One region of the Pseudovibrio sp. W74 genome, then DNA from elsewhere that is predicted to be linked to it. Evidence: riboswitches for the same ligand, from Rfam matches in the RefSeq annotation. Region 1 holds a riboswitch; the other holds the start of a gene.
What was found. A riboswitch is a leader RNA that binds a small molecule or an ion and turns the genes downstream of it on or off. The one in region 1 is predicted to bind thiamine pyrophosphate.
Positions count from the first base shown of each region.

Region 2: it holds a riboswitch for thiamine pyrophosphate, as region 1 does, so the genes downstream of both, thiM (hydroxyethylthiazole kinase) here and PsW74_RS00170 (ABC transporter permease) in region 1, are expected to answer to the same signal.

Region 1 is NZ_LMCJ01000001.1:31,189-38,646, forward strand. Features, by position in the region: gene rpoH (RNA polymerase sigma factor RpoH) at 48-941, shown strand; gene PsW74_RS00160 (CHASE2 domain-containing protein) at 1,203-3,266, shown strand; gene PsW74_RS00165 (ABC transporter substrate-binding protein) at 3,339-4,277, opposite strand; gene PsW74_RS00170 (ABC transporter permease) at 4,304-5,062, opposite strand; TPP riboswitch at 5,189-5,296, opposite strand; gene PsW74_RS00175 (hypothetical protein) at 5,426-7,192, opposite strand; gene PsW74_RS00180 (adenylosuccinate synthase) at 7,230-7,458, opposite strand, start outside.
Region 2 is NZ_LMCJ01000007.1:93,182-100,639, reverse strand. Features, by position in the region: gene PsW74_RS06245 (endonuclease) at 1-265, shown strand, start outside; gene PsW74_RS06240 (phospholipase D-like domain-containing protein) at 356-1,441, shown strand; gene PsW74_RS06235 (tyrosine recombinase XerC) at 1,523-2,482, shown strand; TPP riboswitch at 2,542-2,644, shown strand; gene thiM (hydroxyethylthiazole kinase) at 2,717-3,529, shown strand; gene thiE (thiamine phosphate synthase) at 3,513-4,154, shown strand; gene PsW74_RS06220 (hypothetical protein) at 4,234-4,665, shown strand; gene lpdA (dihydrolipoyl dehydrogenase) at 4,722-6,125, opposite strand; gene odhB (2-oxoglutarate dehydrogenase complex dihydrolipoyllysine-residue succinyltransferase) at 6,227-7,458, opposite strand, start outside.

The DNA of each region.
Region 1 (7,458 bases):
GCCTGATCCTTCGATCAGGCGGGAACACCAAGCAAGGAGGGTGCTTTATGGCCCGTAACCTACCAGCCCTCACGGGCGGCGAAGGCGGCTTAAGCCGCTATTTAGATGAAATCAGAAAATTCCCGATGCTTCAGCCGCAGGAAGAGTACATGCTCGCCAAGCGCTTCCGGGAACATGACGAACCTAAAGCTGCCGAAAGACTTGTAAATTCTCACCTGCGCCTCGTTGCAAAAATTGCAATGGGCTACCGTGGCTATGGCTTACCTCTGGGCGAAGTTATCTCAGAAGGCAATGTCGGCCTGATGCAGGCGGTAAAACGCTTTGAGCCGGACAAAGGCTTCCGCCTGGCAACCTACGCTATGTGGTGGATCAAAGCCTCCATTCAGGAATACATCCTGCGTACATGGTCACTCGTTAAAATGGGCACCACGGCAAACCAGAAGCGCCTGTTCTTCAACCTGCGTCGCGTCAAAGGCAAAATTCAGGCGTTTGAAGATGGCGATCTGCGTCCGGATCAGGTCCAGCACATTGCGACAACTCTCGGTGTAACCGAGAAAGAAGTTGTTTCCATGAACCGCCGTCTTGGTGGTGACTCTTCCCTGAACGCGCCACTGCGCTCCAGCGAAGGTGAATCCAGCGAGTGGCAGGATTGGCTCGTGGATGATGCCGAAAGTCAGGAAGCTGTACTGGCTGAGCAGGAAGAATACGATGTACGCCGCGATATGCTGAAAAACGCAATGGGCGTGCTGAACGAACGCGAGACCCGCATTTTTGAAGCTCGTCGACTTTCTGAAAGCCCGATCACTCTGGAAGAACTCTCGACCGAGTTTGGCGTAAGCCGCGAGCGTGTACGCCAGATTGAAGTGCGTGCTTTTGAGAAGGTTCAAAAGGCCGTTCAGGAAAGCGCCATGGCAATGGCAGGTCATGAGGCAGGTGCATAAAGTGTGCTCCCCTCACGGGGCAACCGATTTCTCAGGTAAGGCTAAAACTTAAAGCAGCTCGCGCAGTCAACATGGCTGCAAAGTGCTTTAAGATGCCCAGCTGCATAAAAGTTGAGTTGAATTAACTTAAAATACAAATCAACTGTAGGAACACCCTTTTAAATAAACAGCTAAGCTTGTCGTCCCCTCAGAGCTTTCCTAAGGTTAATGATGAGGGGAATTTATGTGAGTTAGGTCACTTCCCCTTTTGGGGGGAATTACATGTTCGGCTCAAGCTGGCTGTCACAAACCAACCGTGCACTTGCGGCGGTTGTATCCTGTCTATTCATTGCAATAGCAATACTGGTCCGCACCCTATACCCGCAGGTACTGGATAACGTCGGATATCTCAGCCAAAACGCGCTGCAGTTGGCATGGCCAAACACAACTTCTACGCCGCCAGTTTACACGATCCATCTTACGCCAGAATCAATCCAGCAAACGCAGGAGCCGATATATCAGCGTCTGGAGCTTGCACAAATCCTTCAAAAACTGGGGGAGTATAATCCCAAGCTTCTGATTATAGATGCAGACTTCAGAAAAGCCGATCCGACCTCCCCCACCTTAAGAAGCCGAATCTACGACGATCTGCAGCCCTCCTTGCGGGCGACTTATCCAAATCACGACCTGCTCTTACAAACCATCATCTCTCATTACCCAGTCCTGCTCAGCAGACCGTTGAGCGAAGCCGTAGCTGAAAAACCTCCTCTTTCCAACTACATAAGGTTCTCGCAGGCCACAGGATATCAAAGCGACACCCAATACGCACACGGTTCAAATGCGCTGTTCTATCCACTTCAACTCCAAAGCGACACAGCGCAGTTGCCATCCCTCGCAGTAGCGGCATGGAGCATGTCCAATCAGACAAACACCCTCCCGTTCCAAGTCACGCAATCAGAAAATGGCTATCAGCTGAAAAGCACTGATCTGCAGATTCCTGTCACTGCAGAGACAGAAATGCTGGTGTTCAAAACAAGCAATGCCAGCAATTTCATCCTTGCGGCGAGCGATGTCTTAAAGAAGAGAGTATCCTCCAAACTCTGGCCTCCAACTTCTGGGAGTCAGTTCGTCATAGGCACTCAGGACAGAAGTTCAGAACGACATGCACAGGCACTGCAAACACTTCAGTCTGGCAACTTCCTCAATGTCCCTACATGGGCGCAATACGCTGAAATCCTGGCACTAATCGGATTTGGCATCGCCATTGCGATCATATCCGCCACGCAAGGTTTCTGGTTAAGTCTGTCACTTACAGGCGTCGCTGTCTTGGTTATCAACGGAGTTGCATTCCACCAATTCGCTCTGCAAAACACCGTCCTTGAGCCATTCTTCCCATCCTTCGTTATCCTGCTGATATTCGCTTTCTCCTGCACAATCCGGCGTGTGACATTCAAGAGTCACAGAAACCAAACAACTGAACGCTTTGCAGGAATTCTCTCTCCCAAACAGATGCAAAAGGTACTGGCGAAGTCAGAGCAACTCCCTCTTGAGGGGCAGCAACGTGAAATCACGAGCCTCTCGACACGTTTGAGGTACTTTCACCGATATTATGAGGGTTTGTCTCCTCAGGACCTAGCAGGCTTCTCCAACGGCTTCCAAACAGCTCATCTCGATGAAGTGCATATCCACGATGGTACACTGAACACGCTGAGTACATCCGGCCTGAATGCTTACTGGAACGCACCACTCGATGATCCATTCCACGCTGCTCATGCCTGTCGAACAGCGATTGAAATGCAGAAGCAAATGAAGCGCTTCAATCTCAAGGACCGGTTCAACTTCAACCAGAAAAATATGAAGGACCACGCGGTCACAATCGATATCGGCATCTCAACCGGCCTGGCAACGCTTGGCGAAACAGGTACACGGCGTCATTTCAGGTACGCCCCACTCGGTAAATGCGTTGATTTAGCAGAAGATTTAGCCCGTCATTGCAAAGAAGCCGGTCACAGCGTTCTTATGTGTGAAACGACACGCGGCCAGATGCCTGAACTGGCAGCATTGGAGACAATCCCAGTCAAAACCAGCCGTTACCAGATGCGTTCCTTTGCGTTGCTAGGTGATCCATCACTTGCCTTCTCAGAAAACTTCCTCAAGCTCAAAAACATCCACTGCAACATGGTCTTTGCGCTCTTTGAGGAGAATGACAAGAAGAAAGCCCTGACGCTGGTAGATGAATGTAAATCACTCTCTGAGGGTGAGTACAACACCATCTATGCTGCTTTTGAGAAATACATCCTCAGCGATCTGGCTCAACACGAAGCGGTCAAGGATGCAGCGCAATAACGGCATTTGGCCTACAAATAAAAAGAGCCCCCGAAACTCGGAGGCTCAAATTTTAGTTTAGACCTATACCGGTTAGCGCAGTTCAACCGCGTAGGTTTCAACTGGAGGCGCTGTTTTAATGAGCCCCTGCTCAATCAGAAAACTTGCAAACCGTTCATAACGGCCATTGTCCAAAGCAGCTGGACGGCTGGCAAAACGCGGCAGAGTATCCGCCCAGGCACGCTTGTTCAGCTCATCATCCAGATTTGGATAGACCTCAAGGAAGCTCTTCCAGGAGTCCTGCGGATTATTAAGTAGATAAACAGTAGCCGCCTCAATCGCATTGATGAACTTCTTCAAACGCGGATCATCCAGCTTGTCTTTGTGAGCCACATAAATCAGCTCATCATAGACAGGCACACCGTTCTCTTCAGGATAAAACGCGCGGCCTTTCGCACCTTCAATCTCCATCTGGTTCAGCTCGAAGTTACGGTAACCACCAATCACCGCGTCAACCTGCCCAGCCATCAAAGATGGTGAGAGCGAAAAGTTCACGTTGATCAGCTCCACATCGTCAGAACTTAGACCTGCATTGGAAAGCATCTTCCCAAGCATGGCGTTCTCAAACCCGGATGTGGAATAACCAATACGCTTGCCTTTCAGGTCTGCAATCTCCTTGATCGGTCCGTCTTCCAAAACAATTAGCGTGTTAAGAGGTGTAGAGACCAGCGTCCCGATCCGCATCAACGGCATGCCCTCATCAATTTGCGGGTGCAACGTCTGCTGATAGGAAACCGCAATATCACCCTGCCCTGCTGCAACAAGCTTTGGTGGCATGGAAGGATCAGCAGGCTCAATCAGCTCAACTTCAAGGCCCTCTTTTTCAAAGAAACCCCGCGCCTTGGCAACCACGATTGGTGCATGGTCCGGATTCGCAAACCAATCCAGCAACACAGTCAGCTTGTCCGCTGCTTGCACCTGAAGCGTGCTCGCAAGCATTGCCGCACCAAACAGCATACCTAGTTTTTTCATAAGGTTACGTCCTCATACTCTGAGACCTAGATCTCTTTCTGCCAATAGATCATCCGAGAAGTGGCGAACTCAACAACTGCCCTCAGGCTCAACACCATCACCGCAAGCAAAATCAACGCCGCAAACATCGTCGCTGTTTGCATGCGTGCATTGGATTGCAACATGATGAAAGCCAGACCGCCTTTTGCACCAACCCACTCTCCAACCACCGCCCCAATAGGAGCGAACACCGCTGCAATGCGCATACCAGAGGCCAGAGACGGCAAGGCGGCTGGAATGCGAATGTAGCGAAGTGTTTGCCAGCGGTTCAGACCGTGCAGCTTGCCAAGGTCGAGCAGTGATTGATCAGTCCTGCGCAAACCATCGAAGAAAGTCGAGGTCACAGAAAAGAAGATCACAATCACGGCCATCACAACCTTGGAGGCGAGCCCAAAGCCGAACCACAGCACCAGAAGCGGTGCAATTGCAAACACAGGAAGAGATTGGGTCGCCGCAATCGGAGGCAGCAGAAACAGGCGTATCCGAGGAGACGCTGCCAACAAAACAGCCAGCGAAGCTCCAGCACTCACGCCAAAGAGAAAGCCGAGAACAGTCTCCCAAGCGGTAATGCCTGCATGATGCAGCAGGAAAACACCTTGATTGAGAAAAGCGGAAAAAACCGCCGCCGGACCTGGCAACAGAAACGGAGGAAACTCTCCAATCTGAACCACACTCTCCCAAATGGCGATAAAAAGCAAAATCCCGAAAAGACTTCGGAGAATTCGTTTCAAAGCTCGCTTCAGCATGCAGACTCCCAACAATGGTATTGGGCATCACAAACAGGCGGAAGAACGGAGCTACATTAGCTCTCTGGGATGTTTTCAGCACAGGATCTCCCGTTACAGCAAAATGCAAACATGGAGATCCGGGAAGAATGGCTCAGGTCCCGTCCCTTCGCCGGCATTACCCGGATCAGGTTCAAAGGGTTTAGCTCATCGCAATCTCAGCTTTTCGAAAGAAAAGCACCCCTCGGAATAGCAAGGAACATGCGCGTTTCTGCTGAAGGATGCAAGCAGATTTTGCTCTGACAGACGACAGCATAATGAAAAAGGCCTCAGCTCTGAGAGAGCCAAGGCCTTTGAAATCTAATCTAAATATCTGAAACTAGATTACTTCCAGCTCTTGATTGCCTGTGCGATGACTTTGTTGCCGGTTGTGCCTTTTTCAAAGGTCAACATTGCACGGCGACCGCTGTTGTACAGCAGTGGAACATCAATCCACTCACGCTCAGCAAGACGCTTCAGGTTCTTCGCTTTTTCTTCATCACTGTCAGACAGCGCAATCCAGAAGAGAGTGTCAGAAACCTTCACGGCAGCACCATCAAGCGGATCACCTGCTTCGGACTCTGTCTTCTTCAGGATCAGGCCAGGCACCTTCTCAACGCCCTTGCCATCAAACCCTTCTGGGAAGATGAAGTTCAGCTCAAGCAAGTGACTTGCTGGCAAAGACTGATCGCTATTCGGCTTCAACGTCATCTCAACAGAGAAGTTACGAGATGGTAGCGTAGCAACAGCCTTGATGACAGAATCGCCATTAGCTTCATCCAATGACCAAACAACGTTCCCGCGTGATGCAGAACCTGCAGCACCCGGTGTCAAAGCCTCTTCGTAAAGTATGCTCTGTTGTGCAACAGGAGAAACCGTAGCTTCCGTTCCAATGGTTTCAGCTGGCGGAACAGAATTGGTCTCAACTGCAGTACTTTGCTGAGCAGGTTCCGTCACCGGCAAAACCTGCGCAGAAGATGTGTCTTCTACCGGTGCTGCTGGAGCTTCGACCACACGCACGACTGGAGGCTCAGTTACTGCCTCGGTTGGCGCTGCGCTGGAAGAATTCCGGGTAATCCGGGTCGTCTGCACCCGTGTCGCATCCGGCGAAACCTTTGCCCCTTCATCAGATGGCAACAAGCGGTCAGTGTTCTTCTTTGGCGTGCGTTCCGGCTGAACCCGAAGCGGCTCATCTTCATTCGAAGGTGCGCTCTCTGGCGCAACAGTCTCACCGGTTTCAACTGGAAGCACTAAAGAGAGAATAACATCACGCAGACTATAGACACCTGCGGTAACGCCCAAGATTATCAGTATGACCACAATTATACCGACAATACCCGATGTATTGGAAGGCTTCAGCCCTTCTTCCTGCTCAATCGCATCGCCAACGCGTTGCGCAACCGCTGGTTTGCGGGAGGAAGCAGGTTTACGGCTCGTCTTTGGCTTAACCTTGGCCGGCTCATCGATCTCAGGACGCGACTTACCTTTTGTTTCCAGCTTAGTGCGACGTGCCTCACCCGGCACCCAGGAGCGCTCTTCTGCGCTCGTCTCAACAGCACCTTTGGTTGGCAGAGACGCAGCAGGTTCACCCGTCTCTTTGTCATCCATGGAGCCAAGGTCAGGCTCTTTGCGCTCGCTGGAAGCTTCAGGCAGCTGATCACGCGCCATCTGATTGGCTTGATGTGCGGCGTTGCCGAGATCCTGAGCAGCACGAACCGCCTCTTTAAACACATCTGCTTTAGCAGCAGGTGCTTTCGGCTCATCGCGCGCTGGAGTATCGGCCTTTGCACCTGCCTTAGGCGTATCGCCAGCAGGCGGTGATGCAGCAGAGATTTCTGGAACTGCAGGTTTTGGAGCACTTGGAGCTGGGGTGGTTTTAGACCGCCCCAACCCGAGAGACTCACGAGCAGCTTCCGCTTCGACCTTACGAATGGCCTCTTCAAGCTTCAGCTGCTCCTCAGTGATCTGGGAGGGAGACAGAGGTGGGTCGTAACTTTTAAGTTGCTTTACAATTGCATTCCGCGCGCGTTGATAAACTGCCCGCCGTGCAGAACCTGTGTTCTCTTGTAAACCAGCTACCGCTTTTTTTAGAACGGAATTGTAGTCCGCCATTTAACTGCCCATTGCCCCCAGAGCTTCATTTCAAGACTTAATCCTGGAATGGATTCTGAACCAGGATTGTGTCATCACGTTCAGGGCTTGTTGATAACAGAGCAACCGGAGCACCAATCAGCTCTTCAACATGCCGAACGTATTTCACAGCTTGTGCTGGCAATTCTGCCCAAGTCCGTGCGCCTTTGGTCGTTTCCTTCCAACCAGGCAGGGTCTCATAAATAGGAACAACCCGCGCCTGAGCACCTTGAGATGCCGGAAGGTAA
Region 2 (7,458 bases), on a different contig from region 1:
CGAAGACCGGACTTATGGCGCTTGTGATTTTGAGATTGATAGCAGCCGGAAAGTTGCCGAGCCGATGGCTGAGACGCGTGGTGATATTGCGCGGATCTATCTGTACATGCAGACCACCTACGGCATGGCTTTGACAGAGACTGAGGTCGAGATGTTCAACAATTGGATGGCAGAGGATCCGGTCTCTGAAGAAGAGCAACTGCGAGATGCTCGCATCCTGGAAATTCAGGGTAACACCAATCCGCTTATTTCGGTTGGTTTCTAGCCAGGTCCTCTTTTCGCTTCCTACCGTCATAATTGTGTACCGACACATCATCTACCCTAGGGTAAGGTATCATGACGGTGGGAGGGTACAATGGCAGTTGAAACTGAGAATCTGAAATTCCTTGTTGGTCCGAAGACAGTCCTCGATCATTTACCGGATAATCCGCTGGATGATCTTGAGGGCGAGATTATCGGGTTTATTGATGCTGCAGAGCGCTCGCTCGACATAGCAATTCAAGAAATAGACAATAAACGCATAACCAACGCACTTATCAACGCAAAGCGGCGCGGGGTGCGGGTGCGAGTGGTATCCGAGGCGGATTACTTAAGTGTGGATGAGCCTGCTGAAGACCCGCATTCGAGCGACCCTCGTGTTGAGAACGAGGTGAACCGGCAACTTCATGCGGCGTTGCTGCGCTCTAAGGTGTGGGTTCGGACCGACTTTAACCCACGGATATTCCATCAAAAATTCATTATCCGGGATGGCAATTCTGTTCTGACAGGTTCTACAAACTTCACTGAGACCGGCACACATCGCAATCTCAATCACCTTCTCATCATCAAAGATGAGAAGGTTGCCGATATCTTTGAACGGGAATTCAGGGAGATTAAACGCGGACGCTTTGGCCGATATAGCGTTGATGAGAACGAATCCGAGAACACGCCGAAAGAAGTGATTGTCGACGACATCCGCGTGAAAGTTTGCTTTGCGCCGGACCACGCGCCAGAGATGGAAGTCACCAAACAGATGACAAAAGCTAAGGAACGGGTAGATTTCGCGATCTTCACCTTCTCCAAGAGCTCCGGTATTGATGATGCCATGTTGCTGTTGATGGAGGCTGGACGAAAGGTACGTGGTGCGCTTGATGCCCGGCAAGGCGGTCAGGACTGGGCAGCGACCCAACCCCTTGCAGAAGCTGGTGCTGATTTGCATTTCGTTCGCGGATCAAGCCGAATTGGTAAGCTTCATCATAAGCTTATGGTGATTGATGATAGCATTATGATTGTTGGTAGCTTCAATTACACAGGCCCGGCGAACCGGTTTAATGACGAGAACATCGTCGTTCTGGGGGATTCTGTTGTGCCAACCGAGAACCAGAAACGGTTTGCGATGGCAGCACGGCAAGAGATTGACCGGATCATCAGTGATCATGGGCAGCCAATCGTCATCAACTAAATTTGCGCAGGCCTTTCTTAAAGGCGTGTATGTTTATCTTTTGGTAACCATTCAGCCAGATTTGGCGCTTACACTTTGCGAATGGCAAATTCCCTTGATAGCGGCGAAGACTTACTCATCATCTGCAAACCAGATGTTACCGCAGCGATTGAAGACTGGATTGATCATCTGGGATCTGAACGGCGACTGGCTGAACGGACACTGGAAGCGTATGAGCGCGATACCCGTCAGTTCCTGCGCTTCATGACCAGTTATGAAGGTGAACCGGTTGCCCTGCGGCATCTGGAGTCTTTGAAACCAAAGGACTTTCGCGCATTTCTGGCAACCCGCCGGAGGGATGGCGCACAAACGCGGACGCTTGCCCGTGGCCTTGCTGGCATCCGCTCCTTCCTCTCGTTTCTGGAGGAGCGCGGTGAGGTGAATGCGGCTGGTGCTGCGGCGGTTCGTACGCCGAGACTTCCCCGCAGCCTGCCCAAGCCTATCCCCGTTGAGGAAGCCAAAGCGATTGTCAGCAGCGATCTCGCTTTTGAGGACACTCCCTGGGTTGAAGCCCGAAACGCAGCGGTGTTCACACTGCTCTACGGTTGCGGCCTCCGCATTTCCGAAGCGCTGTCTCTGACATCGGCCTCCGCGCCGAAGGAGGGGGATAAGTCGCTGAAGATTCGCGGTAAAGGCAACAAAGAACGGCTTGTTCCGGTTCTGCCAGTGGTAATAGAAGCTATTGAGGCCTACAAAAAGCAGTGCCCTTATGATCTGTCGGGCAGTTCACCGCTGTTTCGCGGCGTTCGTGGCGGCCCGCTGAATGCGCGCATGATCCAGCTGGCCATGCAAAAGATCCGCAGTGCTCTTGGTCTACCAGACACCGCAACTCCTCACGCTTTACGCCATTCGTTTGCAACTCATTTGCTGTCTGAAGGCGGGGATTTGAGGAGCATTCAGGAGCTACTGGGGCACGCAAGCCTTTCTACCACACAGATTTATACGGAAGTGAACAGTGCACAGCTGTTGGACGCTTATGACAAGGCACACCCGCGTCGTTGATAGGTTGTCCCCCTCCCTCACATCACCTTGATCTCCCTTAGCAGATCCCCTAGGTTCATCGATGTGAAACGGGGTGCCCAACACGTTTGTTGTGGCTGAGATCATACTCGAAGAACCTGCTCTGGATAATTCCAGCGAAGGGAGCACTCACGCCGTGTTGGGGGATAGATTGTCTGGCAGTTTGCCAAGTCCCTGATACCAGCTCTCTTTCGCACAACAAGACCGAGGATAAAAATGGGTCGTGTCGAAAGCGCTTGCGCAACTCTTTCTGCAATTCGTGACAACAGTCCACTCGTCCATAACATGACGAACATCGTGGTGGCCAACACCACAGCCAACGCCCTGCTGGCCATTGGCGCCTCCCCTGCCATGGTGGATGGCCCGGAAGAAGCCCCTGAACTTGCAAGTGTTACAGGTGCATTAGTGGTCAACGTTGGCACGGTTACCCCTGCTCAGGCAGAGACCATGAAGTTGGCTACTGCTGCTGCCCACAAAGCTGGTCGCCCTTGGGTGCTGGACCCGGTGGCTGTTGGAGCGCTGACCTTCCGCACCGAGCTTGCTGGTGAATTGCTGGAGAATAAGCCGAGCGTCATTCGTGGCAATGCCTCTGAAATCATGGCACTTGCTGGTCAGGGTGCAGGTGGAAAAGGCGTTGATAGCACGGATAGCTCTCAGGCTGCTCTGGCAGGAGCGAAAGAACTGGCGAAGCAGACGGGCGCTGTTGTTGTCGTCTCTGGTCCTGTCGATTTTATCACTGATGGTGCGCGCACTGCTGAAGTCGCCAACGGGGATAAGATGATGCCTTATGTGACTGGTCTTGGCTGCACGGCAACAGCTTTGACTGGCGCGACACTGGCTGTTTGCGATGACCCGTTTGATGCTGCTGTTGATGCAATGGTTTTCCTCGGAGTGGTTGGTGAGATTGCTGCAAAAAATTCAGCAGGACCAGCAAGCTTGCAGCTGGATATTATTAACGGCCTCTATCAGCTGAACAGCGATATCCTCAACGCAACTGCACGGGTTGAAATGCATGAAACCGTTGCTTGATCTTTCCGTTTATCTGGTGCTGGGGCCGCAAGACTGCGCCGGTCAGGATCCCGTCGACATAGCAATCGCAGCCGCACAAAACGGCGCTACTGTTGTGCAGCTTCGTGACAAGACTGGCAGCACGCGCGAGCAAATTGAGCTGGCAGAGCGGTTGATGCAAGCGTTGAAACCGCTGAATGTGCCGCTAATCGTCAATGATCGCGTAGATGTTGCCTTAGCGGTTGATGCGGACGGTGTTCATGTTGGGCAGGATGATATGGATGCCACGAAAGCCCGGGAGCTGATCGGCTCTGATAAGCTGCTTGGTCTATCAGTCAGCACTCAGGACGAGCTGGATGCTGCGGACTTTTCCGCCTGCGATTACCTTGGCATAGGCGCCTGCTTCCCGACAAACAGTAAGGATGATGCGGCTGACATGGGTATGCAGAGCTTTGCCGGTTTAACGGTTCAATCTCAGTTGCCTGTGGTTGGAATTGGCGGAATTTCGCTTTCTAATGCGGATCAGGTGATCAAAGCTGGGGCAGATGGAGTTGCAGTTATTTCTGCAATCTGTGGGGCATCCAGTCCATCCGCAGCTACGCGCAAGCTTCAGGACATCGTCAAAAGCGTAAAAGACCTAGGGTGATAGGATAAAACACGCATTTACTCCTCGCAGAGCCCATCTACATTGATATATGAGAGGACTAGGCAGGGAGCTTTTAGTCATGAAACTTAGACAAACAACATTTATGTGCATTTTCTTCTGCACGTTTGCTTTTCTTGTTTCAGCAGCTCAAGCTCAAACAGCCTGTGAAGTCCGCAAATCAGAGATGGCGGAGCTGGGGGACTGGGAAAATCCCAAAGCACGTTTGAAAGAGCTTTCTCAGATTGAAGTTCAAGGCCAGTGCCTTGATGGGCAACTGGTTGTGCGCGCCCGCGCATTTACCAGCTGCTCCCCTCGCGATTGCAAATGGGGTTGGGCTCCAGGGCAGCTTAGTTTTTCTGGTGTACTAACGTTCCGGTTTGGCGGCTTCTTCAAAGCGCAACACATTGAGCTTCGGCCAATGGGAGAGCGTATTCAGGCTTACGTGCGAACAGAAAACCACGATCCAACGTTTCCCAATAAGACACGCAGCTACATCCTTGTTCGCCAATAGCAAAAAAGCCGCCTCAGTTTCCTGAAGCGGCTTTTTCTTAATCTGGAACTTCCAGATTACATATGGATTGGCTTGGCGAATGTCGCCATAGCAGCTTCTTTCACTGCCTCAGACATTGTTGGATGCGCATGACAGGTGCGACCCAGATCTTCAGAGGAACCGCCGAATTCCATCAGAACGCATGCTTCGTGGATCATTTCGCCAGCCCCAACGCCAACGATATGAACGCCGAGCACGCGATCTGTTTCAGCGTCAGCCAGAACTTTCACAAAACCGTCGGTGTGAAGCGTTGCTTTCGCGCGACCGTTTGCGGAGAACGGGAACTTGCCGGACTTGAATTTTATGCCAGCAGCTTTCAGCTCTTCTTCAGTTTTGCCAACGCTGGCAACTTCTGGAGAGGTGTAAACAACGCCAGGAATGACGTCATAGTTTACGTGACCAGCCTGACCTGAGAGCATTTCTGCAACTGCAACGCCTTCGTCTTCCGCTTTGTGCGCAAGCATTGGGCCCGCAATCACATCACCGATAGCAAAGATACCGTCAACGTTGGTTTTGTAGTGATTGTCTGTCTTCACGCGACCACGCTCGTCCAGTTCAACACCTGCTTCTGCCAGACCAAGGCCTTCTGTATAAGGACGACGGCCAATTGCGACGAGAACCACATCTGCATCTAGAGCTGCGGCGGCGGCTTCACCCGCTGCTGGCTCAACGGTCACTTCCAGAGCACGGCCTTTTTTCTGAACCGCAGTCACCTTGGAGGACAGCTTGAACTTGAGGCCTTGCTTTTTCAGCATGCGCAGGAACTGCTTGGAAACGTCTGCATCCATTGGGCCGAGTATCTTGTCCATGAACTCAACAACGGTCACTTCAGCACCGAGACGGGCATAGACGGAACCAAGCTCAAGGCCGATAACGCCAGCGCCGACAACAGTCATGCGGTTAGGCACTTTTTCCAGAGCCAAAGCGCCGGTTGAGGAGACAATAGTTTTTTCGTCAATCTCGATACCTGGCAGAGGCATCACATCAGAACCTGTTGCGATCACGATGTTCTTGGTTTCAACGATGGTAGTAGAGCCGTCTTCAGCTTTTACTTCTACGCGACCAGCGCCAAGTACACGGCCAGTACCAGTGTGAACGTCGATCTTGTTCTTTTTGAAGAGGTAATCGATGCCGGTTACATTGCCGTCGATCACTTTGTCTTTGTGCGCCAACATTGCCTTCCAGTCCACTTTTGGCTTGGAAGTTTTGATGCCCAGGGCTTCAAAGCTGTGGTTTGCTTCCTCAAACATTTCAGAAGCGTGCAGCAGAGCTTTGGATGGAATACAACCGATGTTCAGGCAGGTACCACCATGGGTCTTACGCTTCTCAACTACAGCAACTTTCATGCCGAGCTGAGCTGCCTTGATTGCACAAACATAACCGCCTGGGCCGGTACCGATGACGACGAGATCGTAGGACATTTGCAAATCCCTGTAAGTAGGCGGGAGAAGGCTGCAACGAAGAGAAGTGCGCCAATTTCCCTTAAAACAAATGTGCCCGGCCAGTGCCGGGCACGTTTACATCAGAGGTCCAGAATCAGACGCTGTGGATCTTCAAGGCTCTCTTTAACGCGAACCAGGAAGGTCACTGCCTCTTTGCCGTCAACGATACGGTGATCGTAGGACAGAGCCAGATACATCATCGGACGGATTTCTACCTGACCGTTGATCGCAACCGGGCGCTCCTGAATTTTGTGCATGCCGAGGATACCGGACTGCGGTGCATTCAGGATTGGAGAGGACATCAGGGAGCCGTAGACGCCACCATTGGAAACGGTGAAGGTACCACCCTGCATGTCTGCCATGGAGAGCTTGCCATCACGGCCTTTACGACCGAGGTTGCCGATTTCTTTTTCGATTTCAGCAATAGACATCTGGTCTGCATCACGAACAACAGGAACCACAAGACCCTTCGGAGTGCCAACAGCAACACCGATATGCGCGTAGTTTTTGTAGATGATGTCAGTGCCATCGATCTCAGCGTTTACAGCCGGGATTTCTTTAAGAGCATGGGTAATTGCTTTGGTGAAGAAACCCATGAAGCCAAGTTTTACGCCGTGCTTCTTCTCAAAGATATCCTTGTACTGCTTGCGCAGGTCCATGATCGGCTTCATGTCCACTTCGTTGTAAGTGGTCAGCATAGCCGCAGTGTTCTGAGCATCTTTCAGGCGGCGCGCAATAGTCTGGCGCAGCTTGGTCATGCGAACACGTTCTTCACGAACTTCATCGGTTGGAGCTGAAACGGCGCGCACCCCAACAGGAGCTGGAGCGGCTGCCGGAGCAGCGGAAGCGCCAGCAGCAATAGCTGCTAGAACATCACCCTTAAGAACCTGACCGCGCTTGCCAGAGCCTGCAACCTGATCAGCGGAGAGGCCTTTTTCAGCCATCATCTTTGCAGCAGAAGGTGCTGCTGGCATGCTTGTGCCAGAAACAGTTGGTGCAGGAGCGGCAGCTGCCGGAGCAGCAGCGGCAACAGCTGCGCCGTCACCTTTAGCGATTTTGCAGAGCAGGTTACCCGGCTCAACAGTTGCGCCAGTTGCCTGAGCGATTTCAACCACGGTACCTGCAACTGGGCTAGGTACTTCCTGAGCAGCTTTGTCTGTTTCCAGCTCAACGAGGATATCGTCAGCCTTTACAACGTCACCAACTTTAACTGACCATTCGCCAACTTCAGCTTCGGTAACGCTTTCACCAGCGTGTGGTACCAGAACTTCAACTGTTTCAGCAGCTGCAGCAGGCGCAGCTTTAGCAGCCG